3 regions of the Bradyrhizobium sp. BR14999 genome follow, and region 1 is predicted to be linked to each of the others. Evidence: riboswitches for the same ligand, from Rfam matches in the RefSeq annotation. Region 1 holds a riboswitch; each other region holds the start of a gene.

Evidence for each region. Region 1 has a riboswitch for cobalamin ahead of ACR9YP_RS31330 (TonB-dependent receptor). Riboswitches for the same ligand answer to the same signal wherever they lie in the genome.
Region 2: linked by a shared signal. The riboswitch ahead of ACR9YP_RS11805 (ribonucleoside-diphosphate reductase subunit alpha) and the one ahead of ACR9YP_RS31330 (TonB-dependent receptor) in region 1 are both predicted to bind cobalamin.
Region 3: linked by a shared signal. The riboswitch ahead of ACR9YP_RS24245 (TonB-dependent receptor) and the one ahead of ACR9YP_RS31330 (TonB-dependent receptor) in region 1 are both predicted to bind cobalamin.

What each region holds. Positions count from the first base shown of each region.
Region 1 covers NZ_CM148536.1:6,678,396-6,688,134, forward strand. The annotation lists gene ACR9YP_RS31310 (ABC transporter permease) at 1-910, opposite strand, end outside; gene ACR9YP_RS31315 (ABC transporter substrate-binding protein) at 928-2,532, opposite strand; gene ACR9YP_RS31320 (NAD-dependent succinate-semialdehyde dehydrogenase) at 3,147-4,580, opposite strand; gene ACR9YP_RS31325 (PepSY domain-containing protein) at 4,749-6,185, opposite strand; gene ACR9YP_RS31330 (TonB-dependent receptor) at 6,198-8,555, opposite strand; cobalamin riboswitch at 8,671-8,872, opposite strand; gene ACR9YP_RS31335 (histidine phosphatase family protein) at 8,945-9,517, shown strand; gene cobT (nicotinate-nucleotide--dimethylbenzimidazole phosphoribosyltransferase) at 9,524-9,739, opposite strand, start outside.
Region 2 covers NZ_CM148536.1:2,558,501-2,568,239, reverse strand. The annotation lists gene ACR9YP_RS11820 (carbohydrate ABC transporter permease) at 1-659, opposite strand, end outside; gene ACR9YP_RS11815 (ABC transporter substrate-binding protein) at 720-2,099, opposite strand; gene ACR9YP_RS11810 (HAD family hydrolase) at 2,538-3,218, opposite strand; cobalamin riboswitch at 3,907-4,121, shown strand; gene ACR9YP_RS11805 (ribonucleoside-diphosphate reductase subunit alpha) at 4,242-7,130, shown strand; gene ACR9YP_RS11800 (ribonucleotide-diphosphate reductase subunit beta) at 7,141-8,298, shown strand; gene ACR9YP_RS11795 (aspartate ammonia-lyase) at 8,456-9,739, opposite strand, start outside.
Region 3 covers NZ_CM148536.1:5,192,333-5,202,071, forward strand. The annotation lists gene ACR9YP_RS24220 (lytic transglycosylase domain-containing protein) at 1-1,725, opposite strand, end outside; gene ACR9YP_RS24225 (adenylate/guanylate cyclase domain-containing protein) at 2,051-3,787, shown strand; gene ACR9YP_RS24230 (hypothetical protein) at 3,910-4,086, shown strand; gene ACR9YP_RS24235 (hypothetical protein) at 4,239-4,448, shown strand; gene ACR9YP_RS24240 (hypothetical protein) at 4,597-4,848, shown strand; cobalamin riboswitch at 4,937-5,151, shown strand; gene ACR9YP_RS24245 (TonB-dependent receptor) at 5,352-7,502, shown strand; gene ACR9YP_RS24250 (hypothetical protein) at 7,564-8,145, shown strand; gene ltrA (group II intron reverse transcriptase/maturase) at 9,173-9,739, shown strand, end outside.

The DNA.
Region 1 (9,739 bases):
AGATGACGTCGATCATCAGATTGACGAGGACGTAGACGAAGCTGAACAGCAGCACGATGCCCTGGATGACGGGATAATCGCGGCGCAGGATCGCATCGATCGTGAGCCGGCCGAGGCCGGGGATCGCGAACACGCTCTCCGTGACCACCGCGCCGCCGATCAGGAGCGCGATGCCGATCCCAATCACCGTGACGATCGGCACCGCCGCATTCTTCAGCGCGTGAATGAACAGGATGCCGCCCTGCCCGAGGCCCTTGGCGCGCGCGGTGCGGATATAGTCCTGCTGCAACACTTCGAGCATGGCCGCGCGGGTGATGCGCGCGACCAGCGCGATATAGACGCAGCCGAGCGCGATTGCCGGCAGAATCAGGTTCTCGAGCCATGGCCAGAAGCCTGCCGTGAGCGGCGTATAGCCCTGCACCGGAAGCCATTCCAATTCGAGCGCGAAGACGTAGGCGAGCATGTAGCCGACCACGAACACCGGCAGCGAAAAGCCGAACACGGCAAAGCCCATGATGGCGCGGTCGATCAGGCTGCCGGCCTTCCAAGCCGCCACTACACCGAGCGGCACCGCGACCACGATCGTGAGCAGGAGCGTGACGATCATCAGCGACAGCGTCGGTCCGAGACGCTGGCCGATCATCGCCGACACCGGCAGATTGGTGAAGATCGAGGTGCCGAGATCGCCGTGCAGGATGCGCCAGACCCAGCTTCCGAACTGGACCAGGAAGGGACGGTCGAGGCCGAGGCTCTGGCGGATGCGCTCCACATCCTCCGGGCTCGCCTGGTCGCCCGCGATCACCACGGCCGGATCACCCGGCGCGATGTAGAGCAGGCTGAACACGAACAGCGCGACGATCGCCATCACAGGCAAAGTCGCGACGATGCGACGGAGGATGTAAGAGAGCATCTGGCTTCAGCGCACGATCATGCGGACTTCGATACGCCCCAGAAGAACGGCAGCGGCCCCTTGGTGACGCCGGAGACGTTCTTGCGCCACGCCGTATAGGTCAAGAAGAAGCCTGTCGGCGCATAGACAACATCCTCGAGCGCCGCCTTATTGACCCGCCCGATCGCTGCCTTTTCTTCCTCGAGATTCTTGGCCTCGAACCAGGCCGTGATTTCCTTCTCGGTATTCGGGCTATTGGGCCAGCCGAACCAGGCCTTGTCGCCATTGGCGCGAATGGCGGTGTAGGCGGCGGGCGTGATGCAGTCGGCGCCGGCATGCCAGCTGTGGAACATGTTCCAGCCGCCCTGCCCGGGCGGCGTCTTCTGCGCCCGGCGAGAGCCAACCGTGCCCCAATCGGTCGCGACGAAGTCGACATTCATGCCAAGCCGTTTCAGGAGGTCCGCGGTGACGTCGCCTTGCGCCTTCGTGATCGGCTGGTCCTGCGCCACCAAACACGTCACCGGCTGGCCGGAATAGCCGCTCTCGGCGAGCAACTTCTTGGCGCCATCGAAGTCGCGTTTGCCCTTCAGAATTTCGCCGCCCAGTTCGCTGTAGAGCGGCGTGTCTGGCGTGAAGAAGCCCGGCAGCGGCTTCCACAGCGCGGTGTCGTCGCCGACGATGGCGCGCATATAGTCTTCCTGGCTAAGCGCCATCAGCACCGCGCGCCGCGCTCGCACATCGTTGAAGGGCGCGAACAAATGGTTCATGCGGAACGAGCCGATATTGCCAAGGGGATCGCCGATGTCGACGCTGATGTTCTTGTTCTTCTTCAGCACGGGCACGAGATCGGCGATCGGGTTCTCCCACCAGTCGACCTCGCCGTTCTGCAACGCGGCCGCTGCGGTCGCCGGGTCCGGCATCACCACCCATTCCACGCGATCAATCAGGATCTGCTTGCCGCCGGCAAGCCAGGATGCCTTCTCCTGCCGCGGGACGTAGTCGGTGAACTTCTCGAACACGGCCTTGGCGCCCGGCACCCATTCGCCCTTGGCGAATTTCATCGGCCCGGAGCCGACATATTCCGTGATCTGCTTGAAAGGATCGGTCTTCGCGATACGCTCGGGCATGATGAAGGAGCACGGCGCGTTATTCTTGGCCAGCGCATAGAGCATTTTCGGGAAGGGCTGCTTCAAAACCCATTTGAACGTGCGGTCGTCGACAGCGGTCAATTCCTGCTGGATCGCAATGATCATCAACCCCATCGGATCGCGCGCGGCCCAGCGCGACAGGCTCGCAACGACGTCCTTAGCCAACACCGGCTCGCCGTCATGGAACTTGAGGCCAGGCCTTAAGCGGAATGTCCAGATCTTGCCATCGTCGGAGGTCTCCTCGGACTCGACCATCTGCCGCTGGGGCTGGAGCGAGGAATCGATGCCGTAGAGCGTGTCCCAGACCATCGCGGCAGCATTGCGCACGACATATTGAGTGCCCCAGATCGGATCGAAATTGGCGAGATTCGCTTGCGGCACGAAGCGCAACGTGCGCGCCGCCGCGCCTTGCGACAGCGCAGGGGCCGAGAGGCCACCCGTCAACGCCAGGCTGCCCGCGCCAGCCAGTCCCTTCAATACGGTCCTGCGATCCATGAAGTCCTCCCACTATTGCCGTGATGCCGGCCATCATTGGCCAAGGGCAGGTGAAACCTGCCCGTTGGCGTGCAAATGGTATGCCACTAACTGCGCCTTCGCCAGCGGCGATTTGGGGGGACTTCGCGCCTCCTTGCAGACGCTGCCGCGATCAAGCGCGGCGCATCGCTGCCACGGCATGTTTTGCCGTAGCTTTTCGTTTCCTTAAGCGCTCGCCAGAAGGATGCAGGCAACGCTGTATGCATCCGCGAAGGGACTTGCGGTGGTGGCGATCACGGCCACCGGCCGCGCGGATGTGCCTTGTCGCTGTCCGCGCGGGCAAAGGATCGCAGCCAGGGCAATCGCGTATGGTATTTTGAGCGGCCTGAGCGCGCGCCTCGTCCTTCGAGACGCCCGCGTTAGGCGGGCTCCTCAGGATGAGGCTAAGCGGCATCGGCGCCTGTTGAATCTGCTGCCGCACACTCCGCCCTCATCCTGAGGAGCCCGCCTCAAACGGGCGTCTCGAAGGATCGCCGCAGGGAAGTCGCCTTCAAATGCGATTGCCTTGGGATCGCAGGGGTTAGCCTTTGCAGACTGCGCCTCGCACAGTCGCAAGGCTAACCCTTACACTATCCTTACGCGCTCGCCTGGGTGACGAACTTCGTATTGAGGTAACCCTCGATCGCCTCGAGGCCGCCTTCGGAGCCGTAACCGGAATCCTTGATGCCGCCGAACGGCACTTCCGGCAGCGCGAGGCCATGGTGGTTGATCGACACCATGCCGCTCTCGATGTCGGAGCCGATCGCCTGCATCGTCTTGGTCGAAGTGGTGTAGGCATAGGCTGCAAGGCCGTAAGGCAGACGGTTCGCTTCCGCCACCACCTCGTCATAACTGCGGAAGGACGTGATGGGCGCGAGCGGTCCGAACGGCTCCTCGTTCATGATGCGCGCATCGCGCGGCACGTCGGTCAGCACGGTCGGCTCGAAGAAGAAGCCTTCATTGCCGATACGCTTGCCGCCGGCCTGCACCTTGGCGCCGCGCTGGACCGCGTCGGAGACCAAGCTCTCCATGGCGTCGACGCGGCGCGGGTTCGCCAGCGGCCCCATGCGGGTGTCCTTGTCGAGACCGTTGCCGACCTTGAGGCTCTTGGCCGCCGCCACGAACTTGTCGACGAAGGGCTGGTAGACGCTTTCATGCACGAGGAAACGCGTCGGCGAGACGCAGACCTGGCCGGCATTACGGAATTTGTTGGCCGACAGGATTTTTGCAGCGTTGTCGAGATCAGCGTCGGCGAACACGATCGCCGGCGCATGGCCACCGAGCTCCATGGTGACGCGCTTCATGTGCAGGCCGGCGAGCGCAGCCAGATGCTTGCCGACCGCAGTCGAGCCGGTGAAGCTGATCTTGCGGATGATCGGATGCGGAATGAGATATTCCGACACTTCCGCCGGCACGCCGAACACCAGTTGGACGACACCGGGGGGAATGCCCGCGTCAGCATAGGCGCGCACCAGCTCCATGCAACTCGCCGGCGTCTCTTCCGGTCCCTTGACGATGATCGAGCAGCCGGCGGCGAGCGCGGCCGAGATCTTGCGCACTGCCTGGTTGATCGGGAAATTCCAGGGCGTGAACGCGGCGACCGGGCCGACCGGCTCCTTGGTCACGAGCTGGGAGACGTTGCCCATCCGCGGCGGCACGATACGGCCATAGGCGCGGCGGGCCTCCTCTGAGAACCAGTCGATGAGGTCGCCGGCCAGCATGGTCTCGCCCTGGGCTTCGACCACCGGCTTGCCCTGCTCCATGGTCATCACCGGCGCGATCTCGGCGGCGCGCGAGCGGATGATGTCGGCCGCTTTCCGCATCAGCTTGTAGCGGTCGAACGGCGAGGTCTTGCGCCAGACCTCGAAGCCGGCCCTGGCCGCCTCCAGCGCGCGGTCGAGGTCCGCACGCGAGGCGTGCGGGGTCTTGCCGATCGGCTGGCCGGTGGCGGGATTGAGGATGTCCTCCGACTTGCCGGACGTGCCGTCGGTCCACTCGCCGGCGATGAACATCTGAACTTTCGGGTACATCCTTGCTGCCTCCTGCATGATTTTCGGTCTTCGACGGGTTGCTGCCGCCGCTTCGAGCGAGCGCAGAGCTACACCGAAAGGCGGCCGGCGAAAAGGCGTCAATGACGATAGGGCAAGGCATTGCTGATCTGCCGACCCGACCGTATCGAGCCGCAGTTGCGCCTTAATTCAGGCTGCCAGCGACGACCGCAAGCGCCGCCAGCCGATGACGATGCCGGTGATGGAGAAGGTCAGCCCGAGCGTGCAGAGGCTGACGATCACCACATCACGCAGCCGCGGGTGGGCCAGCAAGACCGGGAAGTCGAGCGTGTGCAACGCGCTGTAAAGCCAGCGGTAGGCGCGCCGCGACGGATCCAGTCTTTGCAGCACGCCGCCGTCGCCGCCATCGATGTCGAACCAGAGGTCGCCGTCACAGCGCGAGCGGTAGACCGGTGCACCCGGCGTTGTGGATGGCGCGGGGTAGTCGTCGCTATCAGGAAGGACGGACGGTAGGCCGCAGCCGACTGCAAAGCGCCCCGTCAGAGCCTGAATCTCGTGCACATCAAGGAATCCCGCCAGTCCATCGCGCGGCGCATCCCCTCTCCTGCTCAAGGTCTGACGGCCGAGGGCGACCCGATCGCGCCGATAGACTTTGCCGTTGAAGGCGAACCATTCGGCCTCGCGCGCCGCGGGAGATATCGGTTGCCGATCGAGCGATGGGGCCTCCCGCCAATCCGGCGCGGCGTTCATCAGGCCGGCCTCTGCCGGCGTCAACTGGCCGCGCGAGAACAGCCGGCCGTGATCCATCGAGAGCCAGCCGCTGAAGATCCAGGTCAGCACGAAGACCGTCGCTGCGAGGCCAATGAGGTGATGCAGCGCATGCCAGCCACGGTAAGGTGTGGAGATTTGCCTCTTGGAAATCCTGATCCGCGCGATCCCGAGCACGGCGCCCAGCACAGCCGCGATCAGGGCCAGCAGCACCAAGGTCCAGACCACGCGGTCCCACAGGGACCAATTGCTGCGCAGGATGGTCGGATAGATCCAGTGCAGCACGCTGCCGACAAGATTCCAGCCGCGCTCGCTGCGCGTCGTATCAAGCACGATCTCGCCGGTCGGCGACGAGACATAGACCTCCGTCCCGGCGGCATCGCCGAGGGCAACGCGAAACAGCGGTCGATGACGATCGAAGCCGTTCGGCACGCTCCACTGATCGTAATCCGCACGGCCGACAATCGTCGCATGCGAGGCATCGATCTCGCGCTGGCGCGCATGAGCCTGCGCAATAGCCAGTGCGACGTCAGCGGATTTCATCGACGCGTCGTTCCCGTCGGCCGCACGGATCGCGCGCTGACGCGATGGACCCGAGACGATGTAGACCGCGCCGTCACTCCGCTGGATCAGCCGAACGCGCGTGGCATCCGCGATCCCGCTCGTAGCGACCGCATCCGCAACCGTAATCTTCACCTCTCCGCGATTCACCGGCGCGAGTCCGGCAAATCGCTCCGCTTCTGTGAGCGACGGAAACGGAACGAAGTGCATCACGATTCCGCTCGCGAACCACATCGCGAACAGCAGGCAGAACGCGATCCCGAGCCAGCGGTGCAACAGGACGATCGCGCCAATCATGCGGTCACCGCCCTACCATTTGAACGCGGCCGAGATTTCATAGGTCCGCGGTGCGCCGAGCAGGATCTGGTCGGGATAGAACGGGTCGCCCCAGATCGCATAGCGCTTGTCGGTGAAGTTGCGCACCCGAAAGGTCAAGCGAGCCTGGTCGACGGCATTGAAGACCGTCTTGGGGATGTCGACGAAGGCATAGACGTCGGCGACGGTATAGGCCTTCATCGTCACCACGTTGGCATCGGTGTTGTAACGGTCGCCGACATGACGGCCGGTGATGCCGAGCTCCACCGGCCAGGGCGTGAAGAAGCGCCAGGATGCGCCGGCATTGGCCACGATGCGCGGCACGTTCGGCGGCGTATTGCCGGAGAACGAGCCACCGACAAAATTGTAGTCGGCATAGTGCGCATCGACATAGGCGATGTTGCCCCAGAGACGCAGGGGCTCGATCGGGCGAACGGCCGCCGCGAGCTCCACGCCCTTCGACTCCTGCCGCCCGGCGATGTTGAGCTGCATGCCGCCGGCTGCGGCATAGACGTTCTTGCGCACGATGTCGTAGGCGGAAAACGACCACTCCGCCCGGTTGTCCCAGAACAGGTGCTTGAGGCCGGTCTCATAGGTGCGCGCGGTGGTCAGGTCGAGCGGCTGGGTCGGCCCGAGCAGGAAGATGTTGTTGGCGGAGATGTCTGCGCCGGTGGCGTACTGGCTGAAGAAGGTCAGGCCGGGCACGGCCTCCCAAGTGTAGCCGATGCGCCCCGTCACCGGCGCCCAGTCTTTCGTGAACGGGAAGCCGGCTTTCACAAGCCCGGCGGGGTCGGTCGAATTGCGGTCGAGCCCGATGTGCTCGACGCGCAGGCCACCGATTAGCGCGAAAGTCTGCGTCAGCTTCAGCCGGTCCTCGAACGACAGCGCCTCGTTGTCGATGCGCGCGGTCTGCTGCTGGATCGTGAGCGGGCCGTAAAAGCCGCGGTTGGGATCGACGAGCGAAACGGAATCGCCGGGGAAGTTTGCCGCGCCCGGCCTGACGAAGTCGAGATAGCTTGACGAGAGCGTCGTGACCAGCCGGTTGTCGAAGCCTGCGATGTTCGCGTCCCAGATCAGGTCGGTGACGTTGCCCACCAGCCGCTGGCTGTGCGCGACATAGAAGCGTTCACGATCGACCATGTTCGTTGTGGAATTGAACGCCTCGATCTCGTTGTTGAACCAGGTCCGTTCTGCACCATAGCCATAGGCCTGACTCTTCAGCGTCAGGTCAGGCGCCAGCTTGAGCTCGAAGCCGCCGCGCAGCCAGACCTCCTGGGCGACGTTGCGGTTGTCGAGGACGTTGTAATTGGTGTTGAAGGTACGATCATCGATGGTGACGGCACCGAGATTGGTTCCGTTGTAGTTCGAGACGTAATTGCCGGAGACGATGCCGCTCGTCGCATGCGAGCCGCTGAAGGCGATCGGCACCAGCGGCGCGCCCCAATAGGCCTTCGAGCGATCCTCCCGATATTCGATCGCGCCCCAGACCTTGAGGCTGTCGGAGATGCGGTAGTTGAGCTGGCCGGACGTGCCGAACATCTTGACATTGGTATCGTCGGCAAAGCCGTTGAGCGTGGAACGGCTGATGTCAAAGCGATAGTCCAGCCCCTGCACGTTGGTGCTGCCGCCGGAGCCGTAATGGGCGCGGAACGAGTTCAGGGAATCCCAGGAGAAGTCAGCTTCATTCCGGATCGGTCCGGTATGCGGCTGCTTGGTGACGAAGTTGATGGCGCCGCCGGCGGCGCCCTCGCCCGAGATCAGCGAAGCCGGACCCTTCAGGAATTCCACCGCCTCGAGATTGGCGGTATCCGCGATCCGCGAGGTCATGTTCTGCGGACCGATCTTGATGCCGTTGTAGAGCGTGTTGATCTGGCTGTTGGTGAAGCCGCGCATGGAGAAGGCCGAAGGTTCAGCCGGATTGTCGCCGGAGGTGACACCGACTGCGCCCTGCGCCACCTCCGATACGGTGCGATAGCCCTGCTCGCGCATCGTCGCGGCCGAGATCACCTCGACGGTCGCCGGCGTCTCGCGCACGGTGAGGCCGAGTCGCGAGGCGCTTTCGGCCACGGCATTGCTGTTGAGCGGCGTTGGTGCCGCGGCGGTCGGCACGACGGGCTTGGGCGCTGCAGATGCGGCCGCCGGTCTGCGTGCAGCTGCACGGCGAGCGCTCTGCGCCTCCCGGCCCGCCGGCTTGGCCTGCTTGCGGGATTGCGCCGGCGACACCTCGACCGGCGGCAGGGGTTCGCCGGCCTGCTGCGCTAGCGCGGCAGATACATCGGCGGCGGCTAGTGACGTAAGAGCTGCGGAGGCAAGCAGGAAGCGGCGCGGTCGTACAATGCGGGTGGAAGACACAGTTCGAAACCTCGGTATGACGTCAGTGGCACGTCACAGCGAACGAGGTCTCACCCTGGGCCTGTCAGCCGTCCGATGAAGCCGAATGTCTGTACTCCCCGACCGACATCTTCGCGTGTGACCACGGCTGACGGCAGGTCTCCTGGCTCGCGGGTCGTGACCGCTTCGTCGCCTTCCCGGGACCGAGGACCCAGTGGCTTCTGACGAAGGATTCACCGCTTACAGTTGCGGGGGCAGCCGCGGCATTGGGGACAAATTCCCCGCACCGCATTCCCTTTTCATCCCCTCTCGGGGAAACCGTCGAAGCCATCTAGGATTACGATCAAGACAGAGTCAATGTGCAAGCTGCGGCGTTATTGCCACAGCAACCAACTTCCTCGGAGATGAGCATGGAAGGCGAGACCTTCCTCTGGCTGATACGGCATGCGCCAGTCGACGGCGTCGCGGGGACGATCCATGCGGCTGACGCGCCGGCTGATCTCGGCGATCGCGCGCAATTGCAGGTACTGCGGCAGTGCTTGCCGCCAGACGCTGCGAGCTATGCCAGCCCGTCGCGGCGCACGGTCGAGACCGCGCAGGCGCTGGGACTCGCGCCCAAGTTGATGCCTGAATTCAGTGAACAGGATTTTGGCGCATGGACCGGCCGTCGGCATGACGACATCGGCGCGGCTGGCGACGAGGCCTATGCGCAATTCTGGAGCGATCCGGCGCGCGGACGTCCGCCGGGCGGCGAGAGCTTTGAGGATCAGGTCGCGCGCGTCCGGCTGGGGCTCTCGCGGATCGGCGCGGGCTCCGCAGCGCTCGTCGTGCATTCCGGCACGATCCGCGCTGCGCTCTGCATCGCGCTGGATCTGACACCGCAAGCCGCCTTGCGCTTCGTGATCGATCCGCTGTCGCTGACCCGGATCGACCGGCTCGCCACCGGGTGGCGCGTCGTTTCCGTCAATCAGCGGTTGGCCTGAGCCGGATCAGCTAGGGCGATCCGGTACATTGGCCTGCGCAAACGTCGCCATGCCGTTGTGGAGCGCGCAGGCCGACCGCACCAGCGGCAGCGCGATCGCGGCGCCCGATCCCTCCCCAAGCCGGAGATCGAGGCTGATCAGCGGCTGCACGTTCAGCGCACGCAGCACCAGCCGATGCCCCTGCTCTGCCGATTGATGCGACGGCAGCAGGAACGGCCGGCA
Region 2 (9,739 bases), 4.1 Mb from region 1:
TTGACGCGGGCTGCCTCCCTCACCTCATCATCGATGCCCTGAAGGCCAGCGAAGATAATTAGTGCGAAGAACGGCGTATAGGTCCATACATCGATGAGGACCAAGGAGAACATCGCGGTGTTCGGATCCGAAATCCACGCAAATCGGCTGATGCCGGCAAGGGACAATAAGTAGTTCATGATCCCGTTTTGCGGATCCATCATTGTCGTCCACATCAGCGCTACGCTCATCGGGGGCAGAACGAGCGGCAAGAGAATGACGGGGCGCATCACACGCGCTAGGAAAACTTCAGTTGCGAACAGCTTGGCAAGTGCGAGACCGAACGCAGCCTCTGCAATGACCGCCGATCCGGCGTAGACCAGAGTGCCCCGGATGCTGTTCCAGAAATCATCGGTCTTGATCAGCGTTGCGTAGTTGTTGAGGCCAATGAAGTGAACCAGCGGCCGACCGAACTTGAGGTCAGTCAGCGACTGAAATACGCCATAGAAGAACAGGAGAAGAAATCCGAGCAGTATGGCGATCGCTGGAGCAATCGCGGCAATACTCCACCAGTCAACACGCACCGGCGCGGCGTTCTTGACCAGATCATCTTTTGACGAGGTCAGTTGACTGGCCGAAGACTGCAGCGTCACGGTTGCGTCGAATCCTCGAAGGTCCATTTCACTATTCTCTAACATGCAAAGGGGCGGCAGCTCGATCTGCCGCCGCCCCTTTTACCTTCACATGGACGAACGGATTTCCGAGGCGAGGTCGGATAGCGTTGCCTTGACGTCAGCTCCATTGACCATTTTCTGCATGGCCACGGCCCAGGCATTCATTGCTTCGGCAAAGCCGACGCGGGCTGTAAAGGCCAGCTGCGCCCTGTCTTGCACGGCCCTGAACGCTTCGACGAAATTGTTGAATTCAGGCTTTGCCGCGTATTCAAGCCAAGCCTTGTCGCTCCACGTCGAGGAACGCGGAGAGTTGACGAGCTTGCCGGCTACAGCGCCGTTCAGCTCGACCTGCTTTGAAGTTGCCCACTGGATGAACAGCCAGGCTGCACCCTTCTTCCGGGAAGCAGCGTTCATCGCAAGAGACCAGATCCAGATGTTGGATTCAAAATTCTTGCTGTTCGGAGCCCGCAACGGAGGCGCGAATGCGATCTTGCCTGAGGCGGGCTTGCCAGCCACATCATTCCAAAAGCCAAACATGTTAGAGTCGATCGCCATCGCGGTGCGTCCTGAATTGATGCCATCGACGACCTGGTACCAGTTGTCGTTGGCGAAGGACGGAGCTGCGCATTTCTTGATCATGTCCACATAGTCCTTGTGGAACGCGATCGACTCCGGTGAGTCCAGGCCTGTGTCGAGCTTTCCGTCCTTGACGATGAAATCATGCACGCCGTAGGACCTGGCAATCGAGATCGCAGCGGTGTGAATGCTGCTCCAAAACCGCACACCGCGTACGCCCAAAGGTGTGATCGCGGGGTCCGCAGCCTTGAGTTTCTCGCACGCGAGGGACATCTGCGGCGGAGTCGTTGGAACCGTGACGCCATGCTTCTCGAGGATGTCTTTGCGGTAGAACAGCTGAATATTCTCAAAGCCGTGTGGGATGGCCCACACCTGCCCGCTTCCCGGCTCGATCTGCCCTTCCTTGACCTTCCAGGTCAGTGCATCCCGCAATGCAGGGAAGAAATCTTTGTAGTCGTAGCCGGCCGCGGTGAGTTTCGGATCGTTCAGATAACGGTCGAGTGGCTCGAGCAATTGGCCTGGCGCAAGATCCCAGGCCGGTTGAATGCCCGTGCCTACGACGTCCCAGCTCGGCGATTTTGTGCTGAGCTGGATGGTCAGCTTATTCCAATAGGCATCGTCCGGATAAAGCTCGGGTGTCACCTTGATGCCGGTGAGTTTCTCGAATTCCGGCAACTGGGCTGCGACCGCATCGGCATAGGGATGAATGTCGTAGGCCCAGACGATCGAAGTGCCCTCGAACTGGCGCCAGTTGATGTCGTCCGCCTTGGCTTGGCTGATGACTGTTCCGGCCAGAAGCGTGGAGCAGATAAGAGCCTTTTTGACAAAATTGGCCGAATGGCCGCGCAAAACGGCGAGCGTCCTTGGCATGATTCCCTCCGACATGGGCTCTTTGGCCCGCAAACCACGCGCCCCTCCTCTTGCAGAGGCCGCAGTAAGTGAAAGCTAGCCGCCGTTCTCAACCGTAAGCGGCCTTTCCAGACGAAGGTTGGGTAAGTTTGGGTAATGTGAGAATGGTTTGCGAACGACGTCTTGGATCGGTAGGCGCGGCTTTAGCGGCTCGCAATGCCGGCCCTCACAATAGCGAACCGTCTGAGCGGCAAACCGGGATTCTTCGCAGCCTGAATAGTCCAAGGGCGCGAACCCGCGCAGCTCTACCGCAAGGAAAACGGCAGAATGGTTAAATTCCATTCGTGGCCACTACAATAAACGCGAGAGCCTATGGCCGCCGGTCGAGGTATTCTCAGCCTAGCTGAGGCACATGCGTGATCGCTGCAGCAGGACGTCGCATCTTCGTTCTTATATCGTTTATGCATCCCGGAAAAAGCCGTGCCCCTGCAAGATCGGCAACAGCTCGTGGTGACTGCGAATGATGTAGTCCGGTTTTGCTGCCTGCAATCGCGAATCGGAGACAAATCCGCCGGTAATGGATACGCTTATGAGCCCGAGGTCGCGAGCAATATTCGTTTCGACTGGCATATCGCCGATGATGAAGGTCGCCTGTGGCTTCAGGTCGTTCTCTTGCATATAGCGACGAAGCCGCTCACCTTTGCTCGTTGACTTGAACTGCGCCGCGCGGCTTTCAAAAGCGATCACCTCGTTAATGTAGTCATTGATTCCAAGCCTTCGCAATTGCGATTGGAGAGGCTCGACGACATGGTTGCTTACGATGATGGACGAAGCGTCTCGCTCGCGCGCCATTTCCAGAATTCTACGAGCGCCCTCGCGCAGGTCAGCTTTGCTCGCAAACTGTTCGTAGGTGTCGTGAAACATTGCACCCGCATCTCGATCTACGTCGGCAATTTCCGATTCCGACATTCCCAGACTGCGATACAGGATAGAAAGTGGGACGTCGCAATGGTTCCGAAACGTATCCATATCGATAGTTGTGCGGCCGAAGCGATCCAGTATTGCATTTGTCGTCTGCAGTAGCATGTGCGCATCGTCGAGCAGCGTGCCGTTCCAGTCAAAGACAAGAATAGGTTTCATGATTCGACCTTAAGCAGGGATGGATCGGCGCATGGAAAAGATCCGCCATTGAATCGCGGTTTTGCCTTCTGCGGTTCGCATCTCGACGTGGACGATGAGAGATCGATGCCATCATGCCCGCACAGTCACGACGACACGGGAATTAGCAAGCGCAGATGGGGTGCGGGTTAAAGGCGAAGGAAACGCGCCGGCAACGTCCGACATGCTAATCTTCTTGTTGAGGAGCCCAGCGTCGGAGGGAGAATAAGTTCGGCCTAGGCTACGTGAACACATCGTCTGACAATCTCAAGCAAGCGTCGTACCAGTGCATAAACGAAGTGACTCGACCCATCTCACCGGTCATCACCTGAAAAACACGACAGGCTTGTGAAGCAGCAGTGATCTCTCGTCGAAGTCGCAACACATTGTCTGGAACGCGACATTGGTACTAATTAGCCAGGCTTTGGCGGTTCGTGGTTATCCCGACCCTACGGAGTCCTCCCAAACTTCGCTGTAAGCTTGGAGAGGAGAGAGCCAATTCGTGGCCGAGTTGCAACGCGGCTGCGCAAGCCTGGCCGCTCTCTCGGTATCGAATGAGAACGCCCATCGGATCAGGAGGTCAGAAGCAGGCGCCCGTGAGATTTCAGCATTCCACGAGCAAGTCCGCGCCGGCACCTTCATCAGGTGTTGACAGCGCGTCCCGGACATCACTAGATATAGGCGTCACGGTTCTACTGAATCGCAAGATTTAGTGGCTAAGAGGGAAGCCGGTGAGCTGCGCCTTGTGCGCGGAATTCCGGCGCTGCCCCCGCAACTGTCAGCAGCGAGCTACTTCCGAACGACGTCACTGGTGCGACTGCGCCGGGAAGACAGGAAGTGCAACGACCTGCAAGCCAGGAAACCTGCCGTGACGGTCAGAACGTCCACGGGCGGGGTGTCCCGGCGGTCGCTTGCATGCACCGTCCGGCAACTCCACTGCCGGCGTTTCTGCAGCGCCCTCCCTACAGCCCCGTTCAAACACAACACGCATCACGGGGCCTATTGATGTCACTGAACCTGCACGACGCGGACAATGCGTCCGCTCCCATTATCCAGTCGCGTCCTCAATCGCTCGCGCCAAGCGAGCCGACCATGCAGATCATCCGCCGTAACGGCAAGGTGACCACGTTTGACTCCGCCAAGATTGCGGTGGCCATGACCAAGGCCTTTCTGGCCGTCGAAGGCACCACGGCGGCCGCCTCGCGTCGCGTGCATGAGAGCGTCGAGCAATTGACCGCCGAGGTCGTCGCAGCGCTGATGCGGCGCGCGGGCGAAGGACGCACCTTCCACATCGAGGATGTGCAGGATCAGGTCGAACTCGCCTTGATGCGTAGTGAGAACCACAAGGTTGCGCGCGCCTATGTGTTGTATCGCGAAGAGCGCGCGCGTCAGCGCGCCGAGGACGCAGCCGCGCAGCCGACGCCCGCCGGCGCTCCGGCCCTTCACGTCACGTTGGCGGATGGTTCACGTGTCGGGCTGGATACCAACCGCCTTGCGCTTATCATTGGCGAAGCCTGCGCCGGCCTCGATGGAGTCTCTGTCGAGCCCGTGCTGGCCGAGACCGCCCGCAATCTGTACGACGGTATCAGCCAGGACGAGCTGGCGCTGGCTTCGATCATGGCAGCGCGCACGCTAGTCGAGCACGAGCCAAATTATGCTTACGTCAGCGCGCGCTTGCTGCTTGACAAGCTCCGCGGCGAGGTGCTCTCGCACGTCTATGGCGTTGCGACGTCGGCCTCGCAGGCCGACATGGCGACACGCTATGCTGAATACTTTCCGGCCTATGTGAAGGTCGGGATCGCCGCCGAGCTGCTCGATCCAGAACTCGCCCGCTTCGATCTCCAGAGCATCGCCGCAGCGCTGAAGCCGGAACGGGACCTGAACTTCCAGTTTCTCGGCCTTCAGACGCTTTACGACCGCTATTTCCTGCATCAGCACGGCAAACGGATCGAGCTGCCGCAGGCCTTCTTCATGCGGGTTGCGATGGGGCTGGCGCTGCGCGAGATCGATCGCGAGGCAAAGGCGATCGAGTTCTACGATCTCTTGTCTTCGTTCGACTTCATGGCCTCGACACCCACGCTGTTCAACTCCGGCACGCTGCGTCCGCAGTTGTCGTCCTGCTTCCTCACCACGGTCTGCGATGACCTCGACGGCATTTTCAAGTCGATCAAGGACAATGCGCTGCTCGCCAAATATTCGGGTGGCCTCGGCAATGACTGGACGCCAGTTCGCGGGTTAGGCGCTCACATCAAGGGCACCAATGGCGAGAGCCAGGGTATCATCCCGTTCCTCAAAGTCGCCAACGACACCGCGATCGCCGTCAACCAGGGTGGAAAGCGCAAGGGCGCCGTCTGCGCTTACCTTGAGACCTGGCACGTCGACATCGAGGAATTCCTCGACCTTCGCAAGAACACCGGCGACGACCGCCGCCGCACCCACGACATGAACACTGCCAACTGGGTGCCGGACCTATTCATGCAGCGCGTCGATGCCGACGGCGAGTGGACGCTATTCTCGCCGGACGAGACGCCAGACCTGCATGATCTCTACGGCGAGGCATTCAGGACGGCGTACGAAGCCTATGAAGCCAAAGCCAAGGCCGGTGGCATGCGGCTCTTCAAGACGGTACGGGCCAGCGACCTCTGGCGTCGCATGCTGACCATGCTATTCGAGACCGGCCATCCCTGGATTGCTTTCAAAGATCCTTGCAACCTCCGCTCGCCACAGCGCCACATGGGCGTGATCCATTCCTCGAATCTCTGTACCGAGATCACGCTGAACACTTCGGCCGACGAAGTCGCCGTTTGCAATCTCGGCTCCGTCAATGTGCTTAATCATGTCGGCCCCGACGGCATCGACCAGCCCAAGCTGAAGCGGACGGTGACGACCGCCGTGCGGATGCTCGACAACGTCATCGACATCAATTTCTACACCATTCCGGAGGCGCGCCGCTCCAACATGCGCCACCGGCCGGTCGGTCTCGGCCTGATGGGCTTCCAGGAGGCGCTTCAGGTCCAGCGCATCCCGATCGCGTCGGATAGGGCGGTCACGTTCGCGGATATCAGCATGGAGGCAATGTCCTTCCACGCCATCGAGGCGTCGTCCGATCTCGCGACCGAGCGCGGACGCTACCCGAGCTTCGAGGGCTCACTCTGGTCGAAAGGTATTTTGCCGCTCGACTCTATCCAACTGCTGAACGATGCACGCGGTGGACTCGATGTCGACCGCTCCTCGACGCTGGACTGGGAGCGCCTGCGCAAGAAGGTCGTCGCTGGCGGCATGCGCAATTCCAACGTCATGGCAATCGCGCCGACGGCGACGATCTCCAACATCTGCGGCGTGTCGCAGTCGATCGAGCCAAACTATCAAAACCTCTTCGTCAAATCGAACATGTCCGGGGAGTTCACGGTCGTGAACGAGCTTCTGGTCCGCGATCTCAAAGCCCGCGGCCTGTGGGATGAGGTGATGGTCTCCGACCTGAAATATTTCGACGGCAGCGTCGGCCGGATCGATCGGGTGCCCGACGATCTCAAGCATCTCTATGCGACAGCCTTCGAGGTCGACAGCTCCTGGCTGATCGAAGCGGCTGCGCGCCGGCAAAAATGGATCGACCAGTCGCAGTCGCTCAACCTCTACATCGCCAATCCATCTGGCAAGAAACTCGATGCACTTTACCGCTTGGCTTGGCGCCGTGGATTGAAGACGACCTACTATCTGCGATCTCACAGTGCCACCCACGTCGAAAAATCGACCCTGAAGGGCACTGACGGCAAGCTCAATGCCGTGTCCGCCTCGGCCGCGATCTCGTACGCGCCGATCGTGGTCCCCGAGCCGGACTTCGACGGCATGAAAGCCTGCCGGATCACCGATCCCGAATGCGAAACCTGCCAGTAAGGAGATGACGATGCTCGATTGGTCCAATACCGAAACGATCGCTGCGGCGGCTCCCGCCGTCTCAAGCCTCACCACCACGCGGCCTCCACAGAATCGGCTCAAGCACGAGCCGGCCAATCCGACCGGCCTCGGCGAGATTGACCGTGCTGGCGGCCGCGTGTCGGTCGATGAGAAGCGGATGATCAACTGCCGCGCAGACGTCAACCAGCTCCTGCCGCTGAAGTACAAATGGGCCTGGGAGAAATATCTCTCTGCTTGCAACAATCACTGGATGCCGACCGAAGTCTCGATGCAGTCTGATATCGCTTTGTGGAAGTCGCGCAACGGGCTGACGGAGGATGAGCGGCGCATGATAAAGCGCAATCTCGGCTTCTTCGCCGCTTCGGAATCGCTCGTCGCCAACAACATCGTGCTGGCAATCTACCGTCACCTCACCAACCCCGAGTGTCGGCAGTACCTCTTGCGGCAGGCGTTCGAGGAGGCGGTCCACACCCACACCTTCCAGTACATCGTCGATAGCCTTGGCCTGGACGAGGGTGAGCTGTTCAACATGTACCGCGAGATACCCTCGATCACCGACAAGGCGGCTTGGGCGCTCAAGCACACGCAGCACCTCGGCGACCCGTCGTTCGAGACCGGGACGCCGGACAATGGCCGCGCCTTCCTGCGCGATCTCGTTGCCTTCTACGTCGTGTTCGAAGGCATGTGGTTCTACACCGGATTTGCTCAGATTCTGTCGCTTGGCCGCCGCAACAAGATGGTCGGCATCGCCGAACAGTATCAGTACATCCTGCGCGACGAGAGCATTCACCTGAATTTCGGTATAGATGTCATCAACCAGATCAAGATCGAGAATCCGCACCTATGGACACCCGCATTACAGGATGAGGTCCGCGGCATGCTTCGTGACGCAACTGAGCTCGAAGCCGCTTACGGGCGCGATACGATGCCGCGTGGGTTCCTTGGCCTGAATTCGGCTCTCTGTGAGCAGTACATGCACTTCATCGCGAACCGGCGCTGCGCGCAGCTCGGACTTTCGCCTGTATTCGCCGAAGTCGAGAACCCGTTCCCCTGGATGTCGGAGACGATGGACCTGAAGAAAGAGAAGAACTTCTTCGAAACCCGCGTCATCGAATATCAGAACGGAGGCGCATTGAACTGGGAATGACCTGCGGCATGGCGATCGCCGGCGAAGACCTCGCAACGGTTTGCGAGGTCGTTCAGCGCTTGATGCGCGCATTGCAAAAGCGAAAGCTTTGCAGAAGAACGTCCTCCAACGATCCCCGCTCTCAGACTTCGTGTCCTGTCGCTTTGGCGGATCTGATTCACTCGGCCGGCGATACATCGGCAGCGCGGCGCATAAGTGAGTGCACGTCGTTCTGCCCCAGCAATCCACGCTCGATGGCGATCTCGAGAAACGATCGATGTTCATCATGCGCTGCCCGCACGATTGCGGCCACATTTGCGTAGCCGAACTCGGGTACCAGCGCTGCTGCTAGCCCGGACGACGCGAGCAGATTCTGCTGGCACCGCTCCTCATCTACTGTGAGCGAGCGCACACACCGCTCGCGCAAGATGATCGCTGAACGTTGGAGAAGAATCATAGAATCGATCAGGCGATCGCAGACGAGCATGCCATAGCAATTGATCTCCAGCAGTCCTTGTTGGCAGGCCATTGCTACGGCCGCATCGTTTCCGGAGATGGCAAACGCCGCTTGGCAGACCGCTATTGGAACAACTGGATTCACCTTGCCGGGCATAATGGAAGATCCAGCCTGGATCGCAGGCAACGCCATCTCTCCGACAGCACCGACAGGGCCTGACGAGAGCACAATGAGATCGTTGGCTATCTTCCAGAGGGAGTTTGCGGAATTTCGGACTTCGGCTGATAACCGGGCACACGCATCTAAGTTCTGCATCCCGTCGAATGGATCGGCCGCTGGTTTGATCTCCTGGCCAATTAGAGCTGACAAATGCTGGAAAACCGCCCGTTTGTAGCCCGGTCTCGAGTTTAATCCGGTGCCAACCGCAGTACCGCCCAGCGGAACGACCAATAATTGGCGCCGCAACTGCTCGAGATACCTGGCATGACGTTCGAGGACCGCCTGATATCCCCCGAATGTCTGACCGAACAACATCGGAACGGCATCCTGCAAACATGTCCGACCAAGCCGTAGGGTTTGGGAATGCTGTATCTTCTTCTCCGAGAAGGCGGCGGCCAGTTGCATCAAGGCAAGCGAAGTCCCCTCTGACACCCGAAAAACCGCAAGCTTTATGGCTGTCGGAATCACGTCGTTGGTAGATTGACCGAGATTGACGTGATCATTTGGATGGACGAAGGTGTAGTCACCGGCTGGCTTTCCGGCCAGCCGTGCGGCCAGATTTGCGATCACCTCATTGAGGTTCATGTTCGACGATGTGCCGCCCGAGCCTTCGAGCACATCGACAATGAGGTGAACATCGTACTTTCCGGTGCGGATCTCTTGGCACGCCTCAACGATAGCTTCCGCTTTCTGCGCTGACAGCGCGCCGATCTCGAGATTGGCGAGCGCCGCGGCTTCTTTTATCATGACCAATGCGGGGACAAACTCAGGCAGCGCAGCGATCGT
Region 3 (9,739 bases), 1.5 Mb from region 1:
CTGGTCGAACGAGCTTTCGGTGCGCGCCACTGAATAGATCACGCTGGTCTCGATCGCGGGTGCGACCTGCTTGTGCTCGGGAATGCCGATGGTGGGGAAGGCGTAGTGGTCGAGCGCGAGCCCGCGCGCCAGGGCCGACTTGCCGACCTCCAGCATCACGCGTGCGTCGTTGCGCTGTCCGGCGAGCGCGGCGAGCGCTTCGAGCGCCGCGGCGTCGGAGCTCTCCTTGGCAAAATCCTCGGCATAATAGAACACGACGTCGCGCTCGCCGATATCGTAGAGCATGTTGGCTGCGCGCACGCGCTCGTCCGCCAACTGCGTGTCGGCGGCGGCCAGCACGGGCGAGGGCGCGCGCAGTTCGATTCGGTCCAGGCCGAGCTTTGCGCGGGCGAGCTGACCGTAATAGGCGGTCTGATAGCGCGCTGCCGCCCGATAGCTCATGCGTGCGTCGGCTGTGGCACCCATCGCCTCGGCGGCGCGGCCGCGCCAGTAATGGGCGCGCGACAGCGCGATCGGATTGGCCGAGCCTGCGTCGATCGCGGCGAAGTGCACCATCGCCGTCTTGGGATCGTCGAGATAGCGCAGCGCGATCCAGCCGCACATGAAGTGGTAGTCGACGCGATAGACTTCCTTCTCCGGCACCGCGGCCGTGCGCACCACGTCATAGGCGGTCTTGAACTTGCCCTGGTCGAGCAGCTTGCGCGCCAGCAGGCGGCGCTCGCGCCACCAGGCATCGGTGTCCTGCGCGGCCATCGTGTCGGGCCGGGCGGCGAGGATCACCTCGGCTGCGTCGTCGATGCGGTCGTTCTGAAGATGCCACTGAGCGCGGCACAGCACATAGCCGAGATCGCGCCGCGCCTCGGTCGAGACGTCCTCGAGATAGTCCTTGGCCTTGCTCGCCTTGCCGGTGACGGCGGCGCAGGCCTTCACGATCGCGAGCGCATCCTCGCCGAGACGTTTGGCCGCGCGCCTTGCGCCTGCGTAGTCCTTGGCGCCGAGGCGCTTGTCCATGCGCGCGCGGTGATCGTCGGCGGATAGAAGGTCGCTGAACGCCGCATAGGAGTCCTCTTCGCTCCGCTCGGTCAATTCGTCCGTGCGCCAGGCCTCGCGCACGAGACGCGCAGCCCTGTCGGTCTCGCCTTCAGTGAGCAGTACGCGGGCCAGCGCGAACTTGCCCTTGGCGCTGGTCGGCCGGTCCATGGTGAATGTGTGCACAATGGCCGCGTCACTCTTCTCCTGCCACAGCCGCGCCTCGGCGCGGCGGCGGAGCAGGGCGCTGCTCGGCCAGTCCGGATTGGCGGCGAGGAAGGCGGCGTAGCGCTTGAAATTCGCCGTGCTCTCGGAGTGGCGCAGCATGAACCAGTCCGCAAGCCTCTGTCCGGCGGGGTCAGTGATGCGGTCGCGCGCGGCGCCCGCATCCTCGGTCTTGCCCTTGCGCGCGAGGTCGATCGCATCCTTCAGCGCGGCGAGATCGCCGGTCAGCGGCGGTGGTGCCGGCTTGTCCGAGGGCTCGTCGACCGTTTTCTTCGGCTTGCGCTTGGCCTCGACGTGCTTGCCGTGCCGCGCTTTGCCGGCGGAGGCATGGCGCTGCTTGCCGGCTTTCGCCTCATGCGTCTTCTTCGGCGCGGAAGATTTATGACTGCTCTTCGCCGCCAACTCGGTGGGAAGGAGGGCCATTGTGGCCACGGCAACGACACACGCGAGCGAGCGTAGGCACTGGTTCATTCCATGGTCCCCCTGCGAAACCACTACAAACCAAGGTCCGCGACGACATGCGGCTTGAGAATCAAGAGACGACACCAAACGATGTCATGACATCGTTTCGCATTCCTCACGCTCTCGCAACAATGCGGCAAAATACGGATGGGAACTCGGGAACTTCCGAAATAGCGGAAAAGGCAGCGTGTTTAACCTTTGTTAACGATTGAGGCTCGCGCGACGGTTGCGTACGGCTCACGGCGTCAGAAAGGCGAGATTGCGCGTGTTCCCATGGCTAAATCCGGTGTATTGAGTTCCCTCGCTTCATCCTTTCAGCCTTTGCCCTGCACCTATGCCGATTTTCAACCAGTCGATCCGGCGCAAGATCGTCGGTATCGCCCTCGGATTGATCGTCCTGATGCTGGTCACCTCGATCCTGTCGATGGTGATGTCGAGCAAGGTCGGCGTCCTCCTGGACGAGCTGACCAACCGCTACATCCCGGCCTACGGCCATCTGGCGCGCGCCAACATCCGCTCGCTGGAGCGTGCGCTGGCGCTGCGGCGCATGGTCATGACCAAGATGCAGTCGCCGTCGGACGAGGAGGCCTATGCGGCGCGCGTGCGCGAGTTCGAGCAGACCGACCGCAGGATCGAGGAGGAGGCCGAGAGCGCACGCACGCTCATCAACGCCATCATCAACGATCCCAGGACACCGTCCGACAATGCTGCCCTGGCGCGGATCGAGCTCCGCATCGAGACCGCCGTCACTGAGCTGCGCCGCGATCTGACCGAGGACCACGCAAAGCTGGCCAAGCAGGTCGATGCCAGACAGATGGCGGAGGCCCGCGGCACGCTGGAGCACATCGACGTGCTGCGCGACCAGTTCAATCAGAAGATCGATGCGATCCGCGCCGACATGCTGACGCAGGTTTTCTTCAGCACGTCGCAGGTGATCAGCCACCAGCACCAGGCGATCATCGTATCGGGCATCGTGACCTTGCTCGCAGCGATCGTTGGATTTGCCTTTGCGCTCCTGGTGAGTAGCGGCATCACGCGCCCGGTGCGGCTGCTGCTCGCCGGCACCCGCGAGGTCGAGGCGGGCCGGTTCGACAAGCCCATTACCGTCTCCACCCAGGATGAGATCGGCGAGCTTGCCGCGGCCTTCAACCGCATGATCGAGCAGCTCCGGCACAACGAGCGCATCCGTGAGACCTTCGGCCGCTACATCGACCCGAAGGTGGTGCAGGGCCTGATTGACCGGCCGGAGGTCGCCATCGACGGCCAGCGCCGGGTCATGACCATCATGTTCTGCGACATGAGTGGCTTCACCTCGATGAGCGAGGGCGTGACCCCGCGCGGCCTCGTCAAGGTGATGAACCACTATTTCACGGTGATGTCCGGCCCCATCCGCAGCAATCGCGGCATCATCGACAAATATATCGGCGATGCAATCATGTGCTATTGGGGCCCGCCCTTCATCGAGGAGGGCGAGCAGGCGATGCTCGCCGGCCTTGCCGCCATCGAGATGGCCGATCAGGTGCCCGCGCTCCAGAAGCAGCTGCCGGATCTGCTCGGCATCCGCGCCATGCCGGCGCCGTGCGATCTGCGCATCGGCATCGCCACCGGCGAGGTCCTGACCGGCAGCATCGGCTCCGAGCTGATGATGAGCTTTACCGTGATGGGTGACGCCGTGAACCTCGCCTCGCGGCTGGAGGCCGCCAACAAGGCCTACGGCACCCGCATCCTGGTCTCGCAGGCAACGGCGGATGCGATCGGCTCACAGCTCGAACTGCGTGAGATTGATCGCGTCGCGGTCGCGGGGCAGCGCGCACCGCAAGCTGTTTTCGAGGTGATGGGCAGGGCCGGCGCACTCACCGATGCGCAAGCGCGCCTGCGCACGCTCTATGCCGAAGGTCTCGACGCCTATCGCGCCGGGCACTTCGACGACGCCCGCGCCGCCTTCAACGCCGCGCTCGAAGCGGTCCCCGGCGACGGTCCCTCACGCACGCTGCTCGGCCGCATCGCGCAATTCGAGGCCAACCCGCCGGACGGCGGTTGGGACGGCGCCTGGCGGTTGGAGCAGAAATAGCATTGCCTGCCGTCCGGCGTCGCCGAACGGAAAAAACGATTCTACTCCATAACGATGTTCGCCGTGACCTATTTCCCGGGCTTAGGCTTGACGTCCCTGAGGCGTCAGATGGGGACACGCCGATGACACACCTTGAGGACAGGCTCGAACGGTTCGAGACGCTCTCCGCCGAGTGCGAGCTGATCGCCAAGCTCGCCACCGACAGCACCAAGCGCGAGTTCTATCTGAAGCTCGCCGAGCAGTACCGCCAGCTGGCAGTGGATATGCGGCAGGCGATCGCGACCAGCGCTGCTGCTTGAGGCCGACTGCAATCCGTTCTTAACATTTGGCGCGCATTCTCAGACGCATGCGGGCGTCGCTGATTGGCGATGGCTCGCGGTGGGAAGGCCGGGGCTCGTTGCGATGCAGCGCGCCTCGCGAGTGTCACTCGCCATGTTTGACGGGCAATCCCATGCGTCTCGTTGCAGTGATCATATTCGCGCTCATGACGGCGGCCTGCGATCAGGAGCAGGACATCACCGGCTCGACGTCGACCTGCCCGATGCGAAACTACAGCTACAATCCTCGCGACATGAATCAGTGCGTCAGCGCCTGCAAGTCATGCGATCACGGCACCACGGTCACCTGCACGACCTCCTGCACCCTCAAGGGGGCTCGCTGAGTTCTTGATGCGTGCGAAGGTCGGGAGCGACGCAACCAAGTTCGCTGACGCGCCAAAAGACAGGAGGCCGTCGGCGGTGCCCTGGCACCGGAACGATTCACTTGGATTAATCATTGAAGGAAGCGGGCAGGACGTGGAGTCCGATTGAATGGGTATGCTCGATCCCGGCCGGTTCCTGGTGTCGCATTGCGACGCTTGGCCGATGGCTGCGAACGTCAAACGTTCAAGCTGGTCGGCATTCCCGCGTGAGGTCCGTTTCGTGTGTCGGCGTTGCCGCCGCGAGGAGACCGCGATTGTCTCTGCCTCCGGCGAACTGACGCCGATCAAGCGCATCGATGTTCCGCCACGCGACGTCGCCGTCGCTTGGGCGCAGGCCCAGCGCCCACGAGGGCGGACGTAGCGCCGGGCCTCTGCTTGCGGGACGGACCGGCAGCGGCGAGTGGTCGCTGCCAGATGCAACCAGCCGATTGACTCCCGGGCCGCACGACTCGTAAAAGATCCGCGACGGTTCTCGTCACGGAGATCAAAAGGGAACGTGGTGCGAGATTTTCCCAACGCCGGGATCTTCTCAATGCCATGGCTGCCCCCGCAACTGTAAGCGGCGAATCTCTCGTCCTATGCCACTGGGAATCTCGGTCCTGGGAAGGCGACGGAGAGGTCACGACCCGCGAGCCAGGAGACCTGCCGTCAGCCGTGGTCACACGCGAAGATGTCGGTCGGGGAGTACAGACATTAGCTTCACCGGAACGACTGATCGCTCCGTCGTGAAACCTCGTTCGCTGTGACGTGCCACTGACGTCCTGCCGAGGTTTTATTCGCATGTCTTCCGTTTCCGCCGCCGTCCGGTGCCGTCGCACGGCCTGGCTGGCGTCCAGCTTCATCATTCCCGTTCTTGTCCTCAATATGAGGGGCGCCCGCGCCCAGACTGCCGCCGAGCAGTTGCCACCGGTCGAAGTGACCAGGCTCGACGATCAGCACCGCACACGTGCCAGGGCGACCAGCGATGGCGACACGGGGAGGCGCCGGGCGATGCCGAACGGCGCGCCGACAGGGACCGGCTCGTCCGGCTCTGGCGGCGAGGCGGCCAGCAACAATGGAGGCATCGTCGGCGCCGCCACGAGCGTCATCACGGCCGCCGACATCGCCCATGCGCCGTCGCAGACGCTTGCCGAGATCATCTCGACGCAAGCACCGGGCGCCCAGATCACGACGTTCTATGGCGGTCCGATCGGCGCCAAGACCAGTGTCGACCTGCGCGGCTTCGGCGCGTTCGCAACCGCCAACACGCTGGTGCTGGTCAACGGACGACGGCTGAACGACATCGACATGGCGCAGGTGGACCTTGCCACCATCCCGCTCAATTCCATCGAGCGTATCGAGATCACGCGCGGCAATTCCGGTGCGGTGCTCTATGGGGACAATGCGGTCGGCGGCGTCATCAACATCATCACCAAGAACGGCGTCGGCAGACCGCCCATGGCCGCGCGCATCGAGGCCGGCTTCGGCTCGTTCAACACCAGGCTCGGCAACGTCTCGACATCGCTCAATTCCGGTCCGTGGTCGACCTCGTTTTACGGCAATACCGTCAAGACCGATGGCTATCGCGACAACAATCGCTATTCCCAGGAGAACGGTGTCGGCAATCTGAACTACACGACGCCGGGGTTGACTGCTTTCCTGACCGTGACCGGCGACAATCAGGAGCTGCGACTGCCGGGCGGCCGCACCGTCGATCCCTCGATCGGCCTCGATGAGCTCGCGACCAACCGGCGAGCGACCAGCACGCCCTTCAACTATGCCAACCAGCAAGGTTTTGGCGCGACAGCGGGCTTCACAAAAACCCTGGTGAACGGCGTCGATCTCATCGTCGACGGCGGGATGCGCGACAAGAGGCAGCAGAGTGCATTCTTCTCCAGTCCGACGCCGGTGCCCGCTTTCTTCACCTCGACCTATGTCGACGCCAATCTGACGACATGGTCGATCACGCCGCGGCTCAGCGTGAAGAGCCTTCTGCTCGGAATGCCGTCGCAGCTCTTGACCGGCATCGACTATTACGATGCGAGCTTTCAGCAGAGCCGCGGCGCCGGCCAGGGTCTCGCCGCCTGGCACAATTACGACCTCAGGCAGCAGACGGTTGCGGGCTATCTTCAGCACACATTGGGTGTGACGCCCACGACCGACGTTTCCTATGGCGCGCGGGTGCAGACCGTCAGTCTGTCGGCACGTGACAATTTTGATCCGACGGCTCCGTTCAACGCCGACATCGGCGCGCTCCCGCTCAGGAGCGACGAGACCCAATATGCGCTGCACCTCGGTGCCGAGCATCGCCTCAGCGACATGGTCTCGCTGTTCGGCCGCGCGGCGCGGGCGTTTCGCACGCCTGACGTCGACGAGCGGGTGTCGTCGGGACCCTCATTCGATCCCTTCTTCAATCCGCTGCCGCAAACGTTCCAGCTCAAGACCCAGACCTCGCAGGATGTCGAGGCTGGGCTGCGTATCAAGGGAGGCGGTCTTCAGATGCAGAGCAGTCTCTATCTGATGGACCTCGCTAACGAGATCCATTTCAATCCAATCCTGTTCTACAACACCAATCTCGATCCGACCCGCCGTTTCGGCTCGGAGACCAGTGTCTCCTATCGCGTCAACGACGCGCTGCTCTTGCGCGCCGGCATGGCCTATACGAGGGCTGTCTTCCGCGAAGGCGTCTGGGCCGGCAATGACGTGCCGCTGGTCTCGCGCTACACCGCGAGTGCGGGTGTCACCTGGAACATCTGGCAGAACTATGTCGTGCTCGATGCCACCGCGCGGTTCTGGAGCGAGCGTCGCATGGACAACGACCAGGCCGGAACTCAGAAGCCGATTCCTGCCAATGGCACGATCGACTTCAAGCTCAGTGGTCGATATGAGCGGTACTTCTGGTCGCTCAGCGTCAACAATTTGCTGAAAGCGCTCTACTACGACTATGCAGTCGCAAGCACCTTTACCGACGGTCGCTTCAGCGCCTATCCGCTGCCCGGCCGCAGCTATCTGCTCAAAGCCGGCGCCACGTTCTGACGTCGATAGGGCTGTCACACGTCCCCAAATGGACTAGAATTCGAAGAGAAGGAGATCACTTATGGCTCTCAGCATCCAGCCGTCTCGCGCCGACCGTCTGTGGCTTCATCCGGTGACGCCGCGCCTTGCGCCGATGTTCTGCTTTGCGCTGCTCGCGGTGTCATGCGCGCTCGCAAGCTTCGCGCTCGCCTGTGCGACACCGTTCGCGGCCTTTGCCGTTGTCGCGGCCGCGATGCTGCCGCTGCGCCCGGCGCTGCTCGTCGTCACCGGCGCCTGGCTCGTCAACCAGACCATCGGCTTCGGCGCGCTGCACTATCCCATCGACGGCAGCACCGTCGCCTGGGGTTTTGCGATCGGCGCGGCCGCGCTGCTGGCGACCGCCGTTTCGTCCGCGGTGCTACGCATGCTGCCGCAGGGCCGCACGCCGCTGGCGCTGGCCGTCACGCTCGTCGCCGCCTATGCGGCCTATGAGCTCGCGCTGCTCGCCGCGACGCCGTTCCTGGGCGGAGAGGGCGCCTTCACTGCCGCCATCGTGACGCGCCTCGGGCTGACCAGCGCCGCCTGGCTCGCCGGTCTCGTCGCCGTCTGCGAGATCGTCCGCCTGCTCGATCCGTTCGGGCGCCAGGGAGCGATGTCGGCCTGAGCGCCGCTGCGTTCGACGTCGTGGCGCCATTCGGGCCACGGGATCTTGCTGTGTCGCCGGACTGTCAACCCGCCCGCGCAAAAAGATTCCGCTTTACCGAAATTCGGAATTGGCGTATGTGTCGTTCATCCCGGCTCACCCTTGAGGGGCGATCATGTGTCGTGATGATCGCAGAGCCGGGCTTGCGGTGGACGCGGTGGCGTCGGGCGCGAGAGCTGTGGGCAGGGCGGATTGCTCTCCGTGAGCCCTAGGCTTCGCGCGGACGGACGGCGCTGTCAGGTTCGTCGCGCCAGCATTTCGATGGCAACGTGCACAACGCCGTCGAACCCTGCGGCGCAGGCGAACCGCGCGTACGGCAAAACCGTGTGGTCCTGGCCGTCGTTGCTACGGTCAAGCCTTGGCGGATGCGGCATTGGCGTCAACCGGCGCGGGTGCCGGCGACTTTCGCCGGGGTGAGGGAGGCCAGAAGGAATTCGGCTCCCGGGAGAGCACGGCATAAGCCGTCAAACCACTGCGCAGGGAAGGCCGTGTGTTGGGCTTCACCTGTATGCTGTTGTGCGGTCTTCTCTGCGTGTGCTTTTCGCGCAGCGGACCGCGGGTGCCAGCCGGCACCCGGCCTTCCCTGGTGTGCCCGGCATGGGCTTCGACTTGGAGGTGAAAGTCCTTCCGTGAGCTGATCACAGCGAGCGAAGTGAACCGCAGAGTGTCGGACCGCGAGGCCGGCGTGAAGGAAGCGGGGAGCGAAGCTGCGGGCCGACGAACAGAAATCGGATATGAGGCGGAGCCGAGCAGGGCGAGCGGGCCAGGAGCCGCAAAGCCGTTGTGATCAAGGCAGGCGACGTAGATCCGGCGGTCGTGCAGCGAAGGTCGAAGGTCTTACCCGGGGAGATCTCGCTTGCACCTGAAAGGGTGACGAGGGTTGCAAGGCCCTCGGAGCGAGAAGTCAGCAGAGGCCGTAGTAGCGGCTTAAAGCCGTGAAGGGCCGAACGATGGGAAGGGCGAAACGCCCACAAACCTCGGGGGAATTATGCCACAGAAGCCGGAAGCCCCGGACGCACGATCGACCGCTGCGGTGAAGCTGCAGCGGCCGGCCGGGCGCGTGGAAGCGCCCCTGACTGGAAGTGGAGACGAGCGCCCAGGAAGCAGCGATCTGATGGAGAAGGTGTGTGAACGCCAGAACCTTCAGGCCGCACTGAAGCGTGTTCGGCAGAATGCGGGCAGTCCCGGCATCGACGGGATGACGGTGGAGGAGCTACCTAACCATCTGCGCGTGCACTGGCCGCTCCTGCGCGAGAAATTGCTCGCGGGGCAGTACCAGCCGCAGCCAGTGAAGCGGGTGGCGATCCCGAAGCCCGGCGGGGGCGAGCGCGAGCTCGGCATCCCCACCGTGCTCGACCGGTTCATCCAGCAGGCCCTGCTGCAGGTTCTGCAACCGCAGTTCGACCCAACCTTCTCGGATGCAAGCTATGGCTTCCGGCCCGGACGGAGTGCGCACGACGCGGTGCGTCGCGCGCAAGCCTATGTGCAGGAAGGCCGCAGCTTCGTGGTGGATATCGATCTGGAGAAGTTCTTCGACCGGGTCAACCACGACATC